2 regions of the Roseateles sp. P5_E8 genome follow, and region 2 is predicted to be linked to the other one. Evidence: predicted binding sites of a transcription regulator. Region 2 holds the regulator's gene; the other holds the start of a gene.
What was found. Region 2 encodes sigma-54, which starts transcription at its own class of promoters, with help from an activator protein. Its sites were predicted from a motif close to TGGCANGNAANCTGCTTT; they were not measured.

Region 1 (4,623 bases), on a different contig from region 2:
GATGAGGCCGGCAAGACGCTGGACGCCGCCGAGGTGCGCACCCGCGCCATGACGCGCAAGCTCAAGGGTGTGGAGGCACTGCCGGACGATGCGGCCGCGCAGTTGTTGCAGCTTGCTGCGGCTGCCGACGACGATTCAGCTTGACGCGATGCGGCACCGAGTTCTCTGGTGCTTCTGTTGCGTCGCAATGTTTTGCGCCGCCGCTGTTTCAAGAGCCGAGACCGCGAGGCCGGCTTTTGTCGGGGACGGCAGTGCAGAGCTTTGGGAAGGCATCCTGCGGGCACCCATCGATGAGCCCGGGCTGGCCGAGGGCGCCAGGCGGCAGCTGGCAATGCTGCGCCTCATCCAAAGCGCGCGCGACATCAATCTCTGCGACAAGCAAGCCGTCATTCGGCATTTCGGGCCTTGGCTCGGCGAGATGCTCGAACTCGTCAAACTGGAGGGCCGCAGCGCAGAACAGAGGCAGCGCCTGAATGACTTGTATGAGGATTCGTTGGGCTTCCTGCCCGATTGGTCCGACCAGGTGCGCAATCCGGAAGTGCGCTGCGGCCTCTGGTTGAACTTCGGGTCTGCCGCGCAGCGCGAACCCAGGTTGCGGGAGTTCAAGCCGTTCGATCTGAGTCTGGCGAGCCATGTGTTCACGCTGTGCGCCACGTCCGCACGCCGGCTCCCTCACGGACAGACGGTGGCGAGCTTTGTCCAATGTCGAGCGGACCCCAGTGGGATCCAAATCTATGTTGGCTTGTTCAACGGGCGAGTGCAAAGCATCTCGATCATCTTGGCCAAAGCTGTGAAGCAACCTGGCTAGCGACCGGCACGGCCTGTCATTGAGCGACGAAAAGCACAGAGGCCCGCATATACGGGCCTCTGTGCAACTCTCAACTCGGGGCATCGCTGACGACAGCAGCGATGCCGCCCGTGGTGCTTACTGCTTGCGGCGACGCGAAACGCCCAGCGCGGCCAGCGTCAGGCCGGTGAGCAGCAGCGTGCCCGGCTCGGGCAGGCGGCCGGTGGGCAGGCCGCCCACGTCGTCGTCGGACAGTTCGCCGTCGTACAGGCGGATCAGCGCGACGCTGCCACTGGCGAATTCACCTTGGCCGCCGYCCTGCACGTTGTCGGCGAAGAAGGTCAGCAGGTTGTCGGGATTGGCGATGCCGTAGGTGCTGAAGTCCATCACCGTGGTCAGCAGGTCGAACTGGAAGGCGCCGTCGAAGTAGGTCGTGACGTGGCCGGCACCGTTGTTGGTCAGCGAGATGCGGTGGTAGTCGCCGAAGGTGAAGGTGTCCGGGCCGTCGCCGATGGGGTAGACCTGCAGCTTGTTGCCCGGCTCCACGTAGAAGGCGTTGTCGCTGCTGCGGTTGGACGTGTTCAGGATGCTCTTCCAGGTGCCGTTGTCGGCGTTGAACTTGAAGACGATGTCGACCGTGTAGGCATTGGGCACGGTCAGCAGGCCGGTCGTGCTGACCGACAGGCCGGCCTGCTCGTTGACCGGCGTGCGGTTGCCGTTGAACTGGTAGACGGTCTGGCTGACGCCGAACACCGTGTCGGTCACAAAGGCATTGGTGCCCAGCGGGTCGATCGCCGTCAGCGCCGGGGCGCCGGCTTCGCTGGCGGTCAGCGTGCCGTTGAAGTTCCAGGTCGCCACGGCGGTGGGCAGGGCCAGGGCTGCGGTGGAGGCCAGCAGCGCAGCGGCGGCCAGCGACAGGACGGCGAGGGTGTTCTTGGTTTTCATGAGGGTTTCCAGACGGCTCGGGACAGATAGCATGGGAAGTAGCGAATTTCATGCCGGCGAGAAATCACCAGCTCTGACAGTCGTTTGGGGCGAATGCGGTGATTTCTGATTGCTCATCTGTAAAAAGGGTCGACAGGTTGCATGAGGCCCCCGGGGATACTGGGACGCTTTCGCAGGCACCGCCTGCGGCGCCCTCCTGATGCCCGCCGACTCCCCACCGCGCCACCTGCGCCACGCCTTCGTGTGGCTGATCGCCACCATGATCTGCGTGCATGCCTGCATGGCCACCACGCGCGTCACGGCCAGCCTGTGGGTGCTGAACCAGGGCTATGGCGAGGCCTCGGTCGGCCTGCTGCTCAGCCTCTTTGCCGTGGCGCCCATCGCGCTGTCGCTGTGGGCCGGCCGGCTGGCGGACCGCCACGGTTTTCACCGCCCGGTCGGGGTCGGCGTGCTGCTGGCAGGCGCGGGCGCGCTGCTGGCGCTGGGCGTGCAGCAGCTCTGGGCCATCGCCACCGGCTGCCTGCTCTGCGGTGGCGCCGTGGCCGTGGCGGCGGTGGCCATGCAGCGCGAGGCCGGGCTGATGGCCGAGCAGCCGGGCGACCTCAAGCGCATCTTCAGCTGGATGGCGCTCGGGCCGGCCATGTCCAACGCCCTCTCGCCCATCATTGCGGGCCTGCTCATCGACCACATCGGAATGACGGCGGCCTTCGGCTTTGCAGCGTTGCTGCCCGTGCTGGCCTGGGTGCTGGCGCGCAAGGTGCCGCGCAACCCGCCCAAGGTCTTCACCAAGAGCTTTCGCGAGCCGGCGGCCTGGGACCTGTTCCGCCTGCCGGCCTACCGCCGCCTGCTGCTCGTCAACCTGGCGCTGTCGGCCGGCTGGGACGCGCACAGCTTCGTCGTGCCCGTGGTGGGCCATGCGCGCGGCTTGTCGGCGTCCAGCATCGGTCTGGTGCTGGGCAGCTTCGCGGTGGCGGCCACGCTGGTGCGCCTGGCCATCGTGCGCTTTGCCGATGACATCGACGAGGCCAAGGCCTTGCGCGGTGCCATGGTGGTGGCGATGCTGACCTTCGTCGCCTACGCCTGGCTGCCCGGCACCGCCGGCCTGGTCTGCGGCTCGGCGCTGCTGGGCATGGCGCTCGGTTCGGTGCAACCCATGATCCTGTCGATGCTGCACCGCGCCACGCCGCCCGAGCGCCACGGCCAGGCCCTGGGCCTGCGCATGCTGACGGTGAACGGCGCCACGGTGGCCATGCCCGCCGGATTCGGCCTGCTGGCCGCCGCCACGGCACTGACCGCGCCGATGTGGCTGATGGCCTCGGTGCTGTTGCTGGCGCAGTTGCCGGCCCGCAAGCTATAGGGACTGGAGGCGCCCATGCGCAAGCTGATGTGGCTGATGGCCGGACTGCTCGCGGCAACGACCGCTCTGGCCCAGGTCGACGAGGAGGACGCGGGCGATTCGCCCACCGCGTTGATGCCGGCTGCCGAGGCGCAGGCGCTGCTGGCTGAAGCGTTGCCCGTCGAGCCGGCGGCGCGGCTGGACTTGCTGCAGCAGCAGGTCAGGGCGGCGCAGTCCCTGGAGCAGCGCGGGCGCTGGGTGGAGCTGCTGGCCGAACTGGCCCAGCTCAGCCGCGGCCAGCCGGGCGGCGAGCTGTGGGTGCGCCAGTACCTGAGCGCCGAGTTCGTCTGGGGCAGTTCGGGCAAGGCCCTGACGACTGCCGATGCCTATGCCAGCGATACGACGCTGAGCCTGCCGCTGCGCGCGAGCGCGGCGCTGCGCCAGGTCTATGCGCTGTCCCAGGCCAAGGACCGCGCCATGCTCGACCGCGCCTGGTCACGCGCCCAGAGCCTCAGCAAACAGGCGCTGGAATCCATGGGCGACAGCGACCCCGCCGCAGCGCTGCGGCTGCAGGTGGACCGGTTGCAGGTGCGCTCCGAGATTGAGCGCTGGAGCGGCCGGCTGGCCGAGGCCACCGCCACGCTGCGCGAGGCCGTGCGCCTGTCGCAGAAGGGCGTGGAGGATGCGCGTCGTGCGTCCAAGGACATGAACAAAAGCGCGCGCGACCCCGCAGTGCAGGACGCCTACGGCTGGTACGACGGCTCCCAGGGCATGCTGACTTACGCCCTCGTGCGCCAGGGCCGCGCGCCCGAGGCCGTGCAGATCGGCCAGGCCAACCTGGCGCTGTGGCGGTCCGGTCAGATCACGGAAGCTTTGGGCGCACGCTGGAGCTACCGCCTGGCGCAGGCCCAGGTCGCGTCGCGCCAGTACGCCGCCGCGCTGGAGAACGCCCAGCGCTCCGACGACATGCTGCAGCGGGCCGGCGCCGGCGCCGCCAGCCATGCGCGCTGGCTGGCGCGCCAGGAGCAGGTGCGCTCGCTGATCGGCCTGCGCCGCTGGCCCGAGGCCGATGCCTTCTACCGCGAGTTCCTGGCCAGCCTGCCCGCCGACAGCCTGGCCCGCGACCGCGCCAGCGACTGGCGGCTGCGCGCGCTGCTGGCCGCCAAGAACGGCCGCTTCGACGAGGCGCTGGAGATCGTCGAGCGCATCCACCGCCTGCGCCTGCGGCTCTATGGCGACGCCCATCCGCAGACGCAGGAGGCGGCCGGCGTGCGGGCGCTGGTGCGCGTGCTCAAGGGCGACATGGCGGGCGCCTGGGGCGACTACCAGCCGCTGTTCGCAGCGCTGCTGGACACGCCCGGCGGCTGGCTGGATCTGGATTTGTCAGGCGCGCGCGGCTTCGTGCTGGGCCTGGCCTTCGACGAGTTCCTGCGCGAGATTGCCGCGCGCGCCCAGCGTGGCGACAAGCTGGAGCCCGCCTGGATCGATCGCGCCATGCAGGTGGCCGACCGCATGCAGGCCGGCGCCACCCACCGCGCGCTGGTGGACGCCAGCG
Region 2 (4,623 bases):
CTGCTGGAGCGCGAGTACCGCGCCGACCCGGCCCAGCGCTACCTGGCCGGCAGCTCGCTCGGCGGGCTGTTCACGCTGCATGCGATGTATGCCAAGCCCGATCTCTTCAAGGGCTATATCGCCGCCAGCCCGGCCGTCGTCGCCGGCAACGACTGGATCATCGGCCAGGCCAAGGCCTATGCCGCGACGGGCAAGCCCATCAAGGCGCGGCTGTATGTCACCGGCGCCGAGAACGAATGGCCCGGGTTCCTCGCCGGCATCAAGCGCTACCAGGCGCTGCTGCCGGAGTTGAAGCACCCCGAGCTGGTCTATCAAAACCGCACCATCGATGGCGAGCGGCATGGGGGCACCAAGGCCGAGAGCTACACGCGCGGCATGCGCTTTGTGTTCGAGCCGCTGGCGCCGGAGACGGGGAAGTCGAAAGACTGACGTGAAGCAGTTCGCCCTCGCGCTGGCCCTCCTGTCCAGCGCGCCGCAAGTGCTGGCGGACCCGGCGCCCGGCTATCCGCCGCATGTCGTCCCGAACACGCAGCTGCGTGTGCTGCCGCCGACGGCGGATGGCCGGAGCTACCAGCTGCACATCCACCTGCCCGCGTCCTTCGCCAAGGAGCCCGCGCGGCGCTACCCAGTGCTCTACGTCACCGACGCCTACTGGGACTTCACGACCCACATCAACGCCTACAACAGCAAGGTCGCTGATCGCGTCGTGCCCGAGTTCATCATCGTGGGCCTGGGCTATGCGGGCCAGAACCTCGACTACGGCCAGCTGCGCATCGGCGACTTGTCGCCGGTAAAGCTCCCGCAGCCGGGCGACTCCGGCCACGCCGACAAGTTCCTGGCCACGCTGGAGCGCGACATCATCCCGCTGGTGGAGCGCGACTACCGCGGCGACCCGGCCCACCGCATGCTGGCCGGCAGCTCGCTCGGCGGTCTGTTCACGCTGTACGCGATGTACACGCGGCCGACGCTGTTCGAGGGCTATGTCGCGGCCAGCCCGGCGGTGAACGTCGACAACGACTGGCTCATTGGCCTCGCCAAGGCCTATGCCGCAACGGGCAAGCCCATCAAGGCACGTCTCTATGTGACCGGCGCCGAGTGGGAGTGGCCCGCCTACCTGGCCGGCATCAAGCGCTATCAGGCCCTGCTGCCCGAGTTGAAGCATCCCGGCCTGGTGTTCCAGAACCGCATCATCGACGGCGAGCGCCACGGCGGCACGAAGCCGGAAAGCTATGCGCGCGGCATGCGCTTCGTGTTCGAGCCGCTGGCGCCGGAGACGGGGCCATCCAAGGATTGAGGCCGGGCTACGGGTGTCAATTCAGCTTGGAGATGCTGCCACGTGCAGCACCAGGGAGGGGGCAGCCGCCTTTGAGGTCGATGGCTCGCGACTGCACCTCGTTTTCGTTCGACGTCGCGGTGGTGGCTTCAATCTGGAGAAGCCGCGCATCTTCCAGGCTGAACAGAAATGAAATGCCAACGGGCGCTGGCAGCCTCGGTGACTGAGCCGGCGTCTTGAACCGAATCGAGACGTAGTGGGGCAGCGTGCTCCGCTCGTGATACCAAGAGCCCGATAGCGAGACCGTCTTCCATGAGTCTGCGGGCAGGGTTTGGAGCACACAGCGTTCAATGACGGTCTGCTTCCCGCCGGAGATGAAGGTCACTTTCGTCGGCCTGCCGGACTCTTTGTCCGCGAACTCCATCTTCAAGCGCGTCAACGTGTACTGCGACGGAAGTTCCGGAATGCTGCCGTCAGAAGCCAGCGAGAGAATCCTGTCCTGGTGAGCGTTCGTCTGACTGCTCAGCATGCAGAACACCAGCAAGGCGAGGGTTTGGCTGAATCGCATGAGAGTGCCTACAGCGCCTTCCTCAAATTCGCCGGCGCGATCTTCATTCCTTCGCGGTATTTGGCCACCGTGCGCCGCGCGCACTGGATGCCTTGCTCTTCCAGCATCGCCGCGAGCGCGCTGTCGGACAGCGGCTTCTTGATGTCCTCGGCCGCGACGAACTGCTTGATGAGCGCGCGCACCGCCGTGCTGGACGCCTCGCCGCCGGCTTCCGTCGACAGCCCCGAGCCGAAGAAATACTTCAGCTCGAAGGTGCCCCAGCTGGTGGCCATGTACTTGGCCGTCGTCACGCGCGAGATGGTGGATTCGTGCAGGCCCAGTTCGTCGGCGATCTCGCGCAGCACCAGCGGCTTCATGGCCAGCTCGCCGTGCGTGAAGAAGCCGCGCTGGCGCTCGACGATGGCCTGGCTGACGCGCAGGATGGTGTCGAAGCGCTGCTGGATGTTCTTGATGAACCAGCGCGCCTCCTGTAGCTGCCCGCCCAGCGGCGAGTTGCTGATGCCGCCGCGCGTGGCGCGCAGCGCGTTGGCGTAGAGCTCGTTGATGCGCAGCTTGGGCGCCACCTCGGGGTTGAGCATGACGCGGAATTCGCGGCCCACCTTGCGCACGATGACGTCGGGGACGATGGCTGCAGCGGCGCCACGCGCAAAGCGGCGGCCGGGCTTGGGTTCGAGCCGGGTGATGAGCCCCTGCGCCTCGCGCAGGATGTGTTCGTCCGCGCCGGTTTCGGCCATCAGGCGGCGCATGTCGCGGCGGGCCAGCAGCTCCAAATGACCCTTGCAGATCAGGATGGCGACGACCTGGGCGGGGCACTTGGGGCAGGCGCGCAATTGCAGCACCAGGCATTCGGACAGGTCGCGCGCGGCAATGCCGGCCGGGTCCAGGCTTTGCAGCAGGCGCAGGGCGATGCGCAGGTGGTCCAGCAGTTCCTCGCGCGTCTCTTCGTCCTCGGCCAGGGAGGCGGCGATCTCGTCGAGCGTGTCTTCGAGATAACCATCCTCGTTGAGCGACTCGATGAGGATCTGCAGCGCGGCGCGGTCCTCGGGGGAGAGGTGGTGGCCGGCGAGTTGCTGGGTGAGATGCTCGGCCAGCGTGGCTTCGGCGAACTCCTGGCTCTCGCGCTCGCCGTCGTCGTCGCCGCTGGCGCCGGAGCTGTTGCTGGGCAGCTCGCGGATGCCGTCGAAGTCGTCGCGCTCGGTGCCGTTCTCCCAGTCCTCGCGCTCGGTACCGCCGAATTCCTCGGCGGTCAGCTCGGGGGCGTCGCCGCTTTCCGACTCGCCGGCCGAAGCCTCGGTGCCGCTCTCGGCCGGCGCGTTCGAGGCCAGCTCGGGGGCGCTGACGGTGAACTCCTCCTCGGTGTCCAGCAGCGGGTTGGTGGCCAGCATCTGCTCGACTTCCTGGTTCAGCTCCAGCGTCGACAGCTGCAGCAGCCGGATGGATTGCTGCAGCTGGGGCGTCAGCGCGAGATGCTGACTGAGGCGGACCTGGAGGGTCTGCTTCATCCCAGAGTTCCTTGCGGGCCGAGCGCCGGGCCGCTCCCAAGCCGGCCCGCGCTGGCGATGTGCTTGCCGCTCAATGCGGCAAGCATCGCCGTCCCCTCGGGGGACCGACCAGACGCGCTCGCGTTCAGCGACGCGAGGATGGGCGAGGGGTTGTCCATCTCTACATGCGGAAGTTTTCGCCGAGATAGACCTTGCGCACGTCGGCGTTGGCCACGATCTCGTCGGGCGTGCCTTCGGCGAGCACGGCGCCCTCGCTGATGATGTAGGCGCGGTCGCAGATGCCCAGCGTCTCGCGGACGTTGTGGTCCGTGATCAGCACGCCGATGCCGCGGCTCTTCAGGAAACCGATGATGCGCTGGATCTCCAGCACGGCGATGGGGTCGACGCCGGCAAAGGGCTCGTCCAGCAGGATGAAGCGCGGTTGCGTGGCCAGGGCGCGGGCGATCTCGACGCGGCGGCGCTCGCCGCCCGACAGGGCCGGCGCCGGGCTGTCGCGCAGGCCGTCGATGGAGAGGTCGTGCAGCAGGCCGTTGAGCAGCTCGTCGATGCGCGCCTTGCCCAGGGACCGGCCCTTGGCGTCCTGCTGCAGCTCCAGCACGGCGCGGATGTTCTGCGCGACGGTGAGCTTGCGGAAGATGGACGCTTCCTGCGGCAGATAGCTCAGGCCCAGGCGGGCGCGTGAGTGGATGGGCAGGCGCTGCACCTCGGCGCCGTCGATGCGGATGATGCCGGCGTCCGAGCGGACGAGGCCGACGATCATGTAGAAGCTGGTCGTCTTGCCGGCGCCATTGGGGCCGAGCAGGCCGACCACCTCGCCGCAGTCGACTCGCACATGGACGTTCTTGACGACCTTGCGCACGCCATAGGTCTTGGCCAGACCCTCGGCTTCGAGGCGGCTGCCGCAGGCCGTTGGCTGGACGCCGGCGGCCGGGGATTCAAGCGTGACGGACGCGTCGCCCATCACGAAGGCTTGCCTGGCTGCAGCGTCGTCGACGGCTTCAGTGGCAAGGCTGCCGGCGGCGCCGAGGCGGCGTCCTCGGCCGGCTGCGGGCGCGGCATCATGACGATGCGCGTGCGGCCGTTCGAGTTGGGCGAGGCGCTGCCGCCTTCCAGCGTGAAGACCTCGGTGCGGCTGTTGTAGACGATGACGGCGCCCGTCACCTCGTTGGCAATCGCCGCGCCGCGCATGCTGCGCACATTGGCGTTGCCGATGAAGCGCACGTTCTCGGTGCGGGTGTCGTATTCGAGCTGATCGGCCACACCCTCGATGGCTTCGCCAG

Region 1: ACXRVZ_RS03405 (PEP-CTERM sorting domain-containing protein) is a predicted target of sigma-54. The motif match lies at 1,771-1,788, and genes of this name have one in related genera.

What each region holds. Positions count from the first base shown of each region.
Region 1 covers NZ_JBGCUM010000004.1:11,425-16,047, reverse strand. Annotated here, with positions in the region: gene ACXRVZ_RS03415 (DNA recombination protein RmuC) at 1-144, shown strand, start outside; gene ACXRVZ_RS03410 (hypothetical protein) at 113-808, shown strand; gene ACXRVZ_RS03405 (PEP-CTERM sorting domain-containing protein) at 926-1,732, opposite strand; gene ACXRVZ_RS03400 (MFS transporter) at 1,932-3,089, shown strand; gene ACXRVZ_RS03395 (CHAT domain-containing protein) at 3,105-4,623, shown strand, end outside.
Region 2 covers NZ_JBGCUM010000079.1:3,924-8,546, forward strand. Annotated here, with positions in the region: gene ACXRVZ_RS25590 (alpha/beta hydrolase) at 1-429, shown strand, start outside; gene ACXRVZ_RS25595 (alpha/beta hydrolase) at 431-1,294, shown strand; gene ACXRVZ_RS25600 (hypothetical protein) at 1,311-1,841, opposite strand; gene ACXRVZ_RS25605 (RNA polymerase factor sigma-54) at 1,850-3,343, opposite strand; gene lptB (LPS export ABC transporter ATP-binding protein) at 3,504-4,304, opposite strand; gene lptA (lipopolysaccharide transport periplasmic protein LptA) at 4,304-4,623, opposite strand, start outside.